2 regions of the Streptomyces sp. BA2 genome follow, and region 1 is predicted to be linked to the other one. Evidence: riboswitches for the same ligand, from Rfam matches in the RefSeq annotation. Region 1 holds a riboswitch; the other holds the start of a gene.

The links. Region 1 has a riboswitch for S-adenosylmethionine ahead of E5671_RS15705 (aminotransferase class V-fold PLP-dependent enzyme). Riboswitches for the same ligand answer to the same signal wherever they lie in the genome.
Region 2: linked by a shared signal. The riboswitch ahead of thrC (threonine synthase) and the one ahead of E5671_RS15705 (aminotransferase class V-fold PLP-dependent enzyme) in region 1 are both predicted to bind S-adenosylmethionine.

What each region holds. Positions count from the first base shown of each region.
Region 1 is NZ_WSRO01000002.1:2,882,845-2,886,244, forward strand. It holds gene E5671_RS15700 (glycerate kinase) at 1-606, shown strand, start outside; gene E5671_RS15705 (aminotransferase class V-fold PLP-dependent enzyme) at 558-1,931, opposite strand; SAM riboswitch class IV at 2,099-2,215, opposite strand; gene trpD (anthranilate phosphoribosyltransferase) at 2,290-3,354, opposite strand.
Region 2 is NZ_WSRO01000002.1:4,436,195-4,439,594, forward strand. It holds gene E5671_RS22520 (cold-shock protein) at 1-162, opposite strand, end outside; gene E5671_RS22525 (MoaD/ThiS family protein) at 587-862, opposite strand; gene thrC (threonine synthase) at 973-2,289, opposite strand; SAM riboswitch class I at 2,307-2,441, opposite strand; gene E5671_RS22535 (glucosyl-3-phosphoglycerate synthase) at 2,610-3,400, shown strand, end outside.

The sequences.
Region 1 (3,400 bases):
GAGCGCGGCGTCGCCCGCGTCTTCGGCCCGCAGAAGGGCGCCACCCCCACGCAGGTGGAACAGCTGGCGGCGGGCCTGGAGCACTGGGCGCACGTCCTGACCCGCGACCTGCACGTCACCGCGGACCTCTCCCTCGGCCCCGGAACGGGCGCCTCCGGCGGCCTGGGAGCCGGTCTCGCGGCGCTCGGCGCCCAGCTCCTCCCCCGCTTCGACGTCCTGCTCGACCACCTGGACCTGGACGCCCGCCTGGCCCGCGCCGACCTCGTCGTCACCGCCGAGGGAGCCCTGGACCACCAGACGCCGCGCGGCAAGGTCCCCGCCGAAGTGGCTCGGCGCGCCAAGCTCTCCGGCCGCCCTGTCCTGGTCCTCGCGGGCACGATCGGCCAGGGCGCGCACCACGTACGGGAGGAGGGCGTGGACGCCTACAGCGCGATCCTGCCCGCTCCGGTCTCGCTGACCGAGGCACTAGGGAGGGGGGCTGAGTTCCTCACCGACGCGACCGAGCGCGCCCTGCGGATGATCGTCCTGGGGTCACGTCTGAGGGGACGGCCCAAGGCTCAGGCCGCCGTGGTGTCCGGCACGCAACGCCCGTCCTCCGTGCGGTAGTTCCAGCGCGCGCCGTCCGCCACGAGCTCCTTGACGGCGCGCACGAAACGCTCCACGTGCTCGTCGGGGGTGCCCGCGCCGAAGCTGACGCGGATGGCGTTCAGGGACTTCTCGCCGGGCGCGGCCTCGGGGGCGCCGCACTCGCCCTGGGACTGCGGGTCGCTGCCGAGCAGGGTGCGCACCAGCGGGTGGGCGCAGAAGAGACCGTCGCGTACGCCGATGCCGTACTCGGCGGAGAGCGCGGCGGCGAAGTGCGAGCTGTTCCAGCCGTCGACGACGAAGGAGATGACGCCGACGCGCGGCGCGTCGTCGCCGAAGAGCGAGAGCACCTTCACCGCGGGCACCTCGGCGAGTCCGTCGCGCACCTTCGCGATGAGGTGGCGCTCACGGGCGACGAGCTCGTCGAAGCCCGCCTCGGTCAGCGCCTTGCAGGCGGAGGCGATCGAGTACACGCCGATGACGTTCGGCGAACCCGCCTCGTGCCGCGCGGCGGTGTCGTGCCACTCGACGTCCACGCCGCCATCGGTGCGCCGCGCGACCTTCCGCGACGCGCCGCCGCCCGCGAGGTAGGGCTCGGCCTCCTTCAGCCAGTCGGAGCGGCCCGCGAGGACGCCCGAGCCGAAGGGCGCGTACAGCTTGTGACCGGAGAAGGCGACCCAGTCGACGTCCAACTCGCTGATGGAGACCGGGTGGTGGGGCGCGAGCTGCGCGGCGTCCAGGACGATGCGGGCGCCGTGCGCGTGGGCGGCGGCGGCCAGCTCCTTGACCGGCCACAGCTCACCGGTGACGTTCGACGCTCCGGTCACGCAGACCAGGGCGGGCCCGTAGGGATCGCGGTCGGCGAGGGCGCGCTCCAGGGTGGCGACGGCCTGGTCGGGGGTGCGCGGGGCGTTCAGGTACGTCACGCGGGCGTCGCGCCAGGGCAGCAGCGATGCGTGGTGCTCGGTCTCGAAGACGAAGACCTGGCAGTCGGCGGGGAGCACGGCGGCCAGCAGGCCCAGCGAATCGGTGGTCGAACGGGTGAAGACGACCTGGTCGTCCTCGCGGCAGCCGAGGAACTCGGCGACGGTGACCCGGCTGTTCTCGAAGAGGTCGGTGGAGAGCTGCGAGAGGTACCCGGCACCACGGTGCACGCTGCCGTAGTACGGCGCGTACGCGGCCACGTCGTCCCACACCCGCTGCAGGGCCGGGGCGCTCGCGGCGTAGTCGAGCGCCGCGTAGGTCACCTCGCCGCCGGTGACGAGCGGCACGGTGACGTCACGGCCGAGGACGGGCAGCGGAGCGGCACAGACGGATCGGTCGGCGGCAGCGGTGGTGACAGACATGGCGAACTCCCGTGGGAAGGCAGGCGAGTTCACTGCGAGAGCGCTCGTACGGCGCCGCAGTGATGAAGAGAAAAGGAGGTGCGGAAAAGGGGCCGGAAAGCCCTATCGCATTCGCTTGCTCACGAGACTGCTCCCTTGAGGACCAGGACCCCAGGGTTGTTCGCAGGGGTCCGCGCTTGCCATGGACCTTGCTGTCCACGGCCTGGTCTTCACCCGGGGCACCCCGCCACGGACGGAGGGTTGCCGGACAGCGAGCCGGGGCCTAATCGCTGTCACTCATGACCTGCGCAGCATCTTGCCACACGATCTTCTCGGTGCCCACCGCAGTCCGGCATCCGGACTGCGGTGGGCACCACACTCACCTGTTGCTGGCCGCCACCCACAGCTCAAGGGCCTTCTTCGCGGCCCCGGAGTCGATCGCCTGCGCCGCCTTCGCGATGCCGGCGCCGATCTGCTCCACGAGGGTCCCCTCGCCCGGCGAGAGGGCCACCAGGGCCGCCGCCGTGTTGAGCAGCACGGCGTCCCGCACAGGGCCCTTCTCGCCGTCCAGGAGGCGCAGCGCCACCTCGGCGTTGTACGAGGCGTCGGCGCCCCGCAGCGCCTCGACGGGGACGAGGTCGATGCCGACGTCCCGCGGGTCGAAGGCCTCCTCGCGCACGGCGCCGTCCCGTACGACCCAGACCCGGGACGTCGAGGTGGTCGTCAGCTCATCGAGGCCGTCGTCGCCGCGGAAGACGAGGGAGGAGTTCCCGCGCTCGGCGAAGACCCCGGCCACGATCGGCGCCATCCGCGGGTCGGCGACCCCGACCGCCTGGGCGCGCACCTTGGCCGGGTTGGTGAGCGGACCGAGGGCGTTGAAGACGGTCCGGATGCCCAACTGGCTGCGCGCCGCTCCGGCATGCCGCAGCGCCGGGTGGAACTTCACGGCGAAGCAGAAGGTGATCCCGGCTTCCTCGGCCACCTCCACGACCCGATTCAGCGGCAGCTCGAGGTTCACCCCGAGCTTCTCCAGGACGTCGGAGGCGCCCGATGCGCTGGAGGCCGCGCGGTTGCCGTGCTTGACGACCTTCGCGCCCGCGCCCGCGGCCACGATCGCGGACATCGTGGAGATGTTGACGGTCTTGGCACCGTCACCGCCGGTGCCGACGATGTCGACGGTCTGCCCCGGCACCTCGATCACATTGGCGTGCTCGTACATCGTGCGTACGAGGCCGGAGATCTCCTCCACGGTCTCGCCCTTGGCCCGCAGCGCGACCATGAAGCCCGCGATCTGCGCGTCGGTCGCCTCGCCGCGCATGATGCGGTCCATGGCCCAGGCGGTGTCCTCTGCGCTCTGGTCGCGCCCCTCGAGCAGCCCGTTCAGTACACCGGGCCAGGAACGGGCCGCCGCGGTGTTGCCTCCTGCGGGGGTCACAGCGCTCATATGCCGCTCCTGGGTTCGTCTAGGCAGGGTCAGGAACACCTTATCC
Region 2 (3,400 bases), 1.6 Mb from region 1:
GCCCTGCGAGATCTCGAACTCCACTCGCTGACCTTCTTCAAGGGTGCGGTAGCCGTCCATCTGAATCGCGCTGTAGTGGACGAAAACATCCGCACCACCGTCGACCGCGATGAAGCCGTACCCCTTCTCCGCGTTGAACCACTTGACGGTGCCCTGAGCCATGCCTAACTCCCCTATTACTGGCCCTTGCACGGGCCCGCACTTCGCGGACCCGGGTCAGACCTCACCCCCCCAATGGGTTGTGGAGGCGTGCGCCGGAACGCGTCGACCGCGGCTGAATGTATCTGTCCAACTGCCCTCTGCAACAGGTCAATCGGACGAGAATTCTGGGCACGCCTGATCGGTTATATGCGGAGAATTCGCCGGAGTTCAGGGCAAGTCGGGCCAGACAAATGCCACGGGAGGGGCAAATGGGCAGTGCACTTTGGCTACTTCTTGTCGCCCTCGGGGCGACTTCGTATATGCGCTCGGCACAAACGGGGAAGCTCGCTTCCCAACTGTACCGCGCTCAACCACATGGAATTGCCCCCTCCGTTTCTCTCGCGGAGGGGGCAATCAGAATTACGCAGGGTGTTTGTGAAAAGGATCAGCCGCCGGCGACGGCAGGAATGATCGAGACGCCGGCGCCGTCCGGCGTCGCGGTCTCAAGACCCTGCTCGAAGCGGACGTCGTCGTCGTTCACGTACACGTTCACGAAGCGCCGCAGCTTGCCCTGGTCGTCCAGGACACGGGCCGCGATGCCGGCGTGCTTGGCCTCGAGGTCGGCGATGACCTCGGAGAGGGTCGCCCCCTCGGCGGCGACCTCGGCCTTACCGCCGGTGTAGGTGCGAAGGATGGTGGGGATGCGGACGTTGACGCTCATGGGGTTCACCTCTTGATGCGGGGAGGAAGCGCCCCTGCAAGGGGCGCGGGGAACTGCGCGAGGACGGACCACGACCGCCCGTCGGCGACGGCGATCAGGCCCTGCGGCGGCTAACCGGCGAGACCCGCGGCGCGGAACGCGTCAAGGCTGGGACGGATCGTGGCTGTCGCCTGAGAGGTCTCGGCAACAGCGTCGAGGGTCTTGAGGCCGTCGCCGGTGTTGAGCACCACCGTGGTCAAGGTGGGGTCGATGAGGCCCGCCTCGATCAGCTTCTTGGTGACGCCGACCGTCACGCCCCCCGCGGTCTCCGCGAAGATGCCCTCGGTCCGCGCCAGAAGCTTGATCGCCTCGACGACCTGCTCGTCGTTCACGTCCTCCACCGCACCGCCCGTGCGACGCGCGATGTCCAGGACGTACGGCCCGTCGGCGGGGTTGCCGATGGCGAGCGACTTGGCGATGGTGTCCGGCTTCTGCGGGCGTACGACGTCGTGCCCGGCCTTGAAGGCGGTGGACACCGGCGAGCAGCCCTCGGCCTGGGCGCCGAAGATCTTGTAGGGCTTGTCCTCGACGAGACCCAGCTTGATGAGCTCCTTCAGGCCCTTGTCGATCTTCGTGAGCTGCGAGCCCGACGCGATCGGGATGACCAGCTGGTCGGGAAGGACCCACCCCAGCTGCTCGCAGATCTCGTACGCGAGCGTCTTGGAGCCCTCGCCGTAGTACGGCCGCAGGTTCACGTTCACAAAGCCCCAGCCCTCGCCCAGCGGGTCGCCGATGAGCTCGGAGCAGAAGCGGTTCACGTCGTCGTAGTTGCCCTCGATGCCGACGAGCTCGCCGCCGTAGACCGCGGCCATGACGACCTTGCCCTGCTCCAGGTCGTGCGGGATGAACACGCAGGAGCGGAAGCCGGCGCGGGCCGCGGCGGCGCCGACGGCTCCGGCGAGGTTGCCGGTGGAGGAGCAGGACAGGGTGGTGAAGCCGAAGGCGCGCGCCGCCTCGATGGCCTGCGCGACGACGCGGTCCTTGAAGGAGTGCGTGGGGTTGCCGGAGTCGTCCTTGACGAACAACTTGCCCTGCTCGACGCCGAGTTCACGGGCGAGGTTGTCGGCCTTGACGAGCTTGGTCCAGCCGGGGTTGATGTTCGGCTTCTCGGCCACATCCGCCGGGACGGGCAGCAGGGGGGCGTAGCGCCAGATGTTGTCGGGGCCGGACTCGATCTGCTTCCGGAGCGCCTCGGGGTCACCGGTCGGCAGGTCGTACGCGACTTCGAGCGGGCCGAAACAGGCCTGGCAGGCGAAGATCGGGCCCAGCGCGTAGAGCTCGCCGCACTCGCGGCAGGAAAGGCCGGACGCGGGGCCGAGGTCCACGGAACCCGTGGTGGTGGTGGAGGGGGTGGTGGTGTCGTTCGTTGCGACGGTCTGCGCAGCCATGGAGGCGAGGCCCTTTCTCCTCATCTTCCTCGCGGCGCATCTCGCCGCGAGACGGAATTGGCACCTTCCCCACCGAGACCTCGCGAGCGCGGTCGGCGGGATGGTTGCCGGGGCTTCAACGGGCCGTATCCCTCTGCCCCTCTGGATGAGCGGTATGGCGCCGGGGCTTCATGGGCCCGGGGCATTTGTTACGCGATGACCCCCGACATGCGATGGTCATCCGCGTTGTTCAAGACTGTAACCGACGGCCTGGACCCTTGAGATAGTCGTCCGAACCGCGAGATGGATCACATGTAGGCCACACACAGGAGGAGCCACCCGTGCTGGAAGAGGCCGAGCGCTGGCTGACCAGGCGTTCCTGGTCCGTTGCCGACCGTCCGCTCAGCGCACTCGTCGCCGCCAAGCGGGCGTCGGGGGCCTCGGTGAGTGTCGTCCTGCCCGCGCTCGACGAGGAGGGGACGGTCGGCGAGATCGTCGCCGAGATCCGCCGTGAGCTGGTCGAGAAGGTCTCGCTCGTCGACGAGCTCGTGGTGATCGACTCCGGCTCGAAGGACCGTACGGCCGAGGTCGCGCGGGAGGCGGGCGCACGGGTCGTGCACCGGGACGAGATCCTGCCGCGCGTTCCGGCCGTACCCGGCAAGGGCGAGGTCCTGTGGCGCTCGCTCCTGGTGACCGGCGGTGACATCGTCGCGTTCGTCGACGCGGACCTGAAGGAGTTCTCGGCGGACTTCGTCACCGGGATCGTGGGCCCGCTCCTGACCGAGCCCGACGTGGACTTCGTGAAGGCGATGTACGACCGCCCCTTGGCCGCTACCGCAGGTCAGGGTGGCCGAGTCACCGAGCTGATGGCGCGCCCGCTGCTGAACATGCACTGGCCCCAACTGGCGGGATTCGTCCAGCCGTTGGGCGGCGAGTACGCGGCGCGCAGGTCCCTCCTGGAGCGGCTGCCGTTCCCCGTCGGTTACGGAGTGGAGCTGGGCCTGCTCGTCGACGCGCTGCACACCGTGGGCCTTGACGCGCTCGCGCAGGTCGACGTCGGCGTGCGCAAGCACCGGCACCAGGACGGGCAGGCGCTCGGCCGGATGGCCGCGGCGATCTACCGGACGGCTCA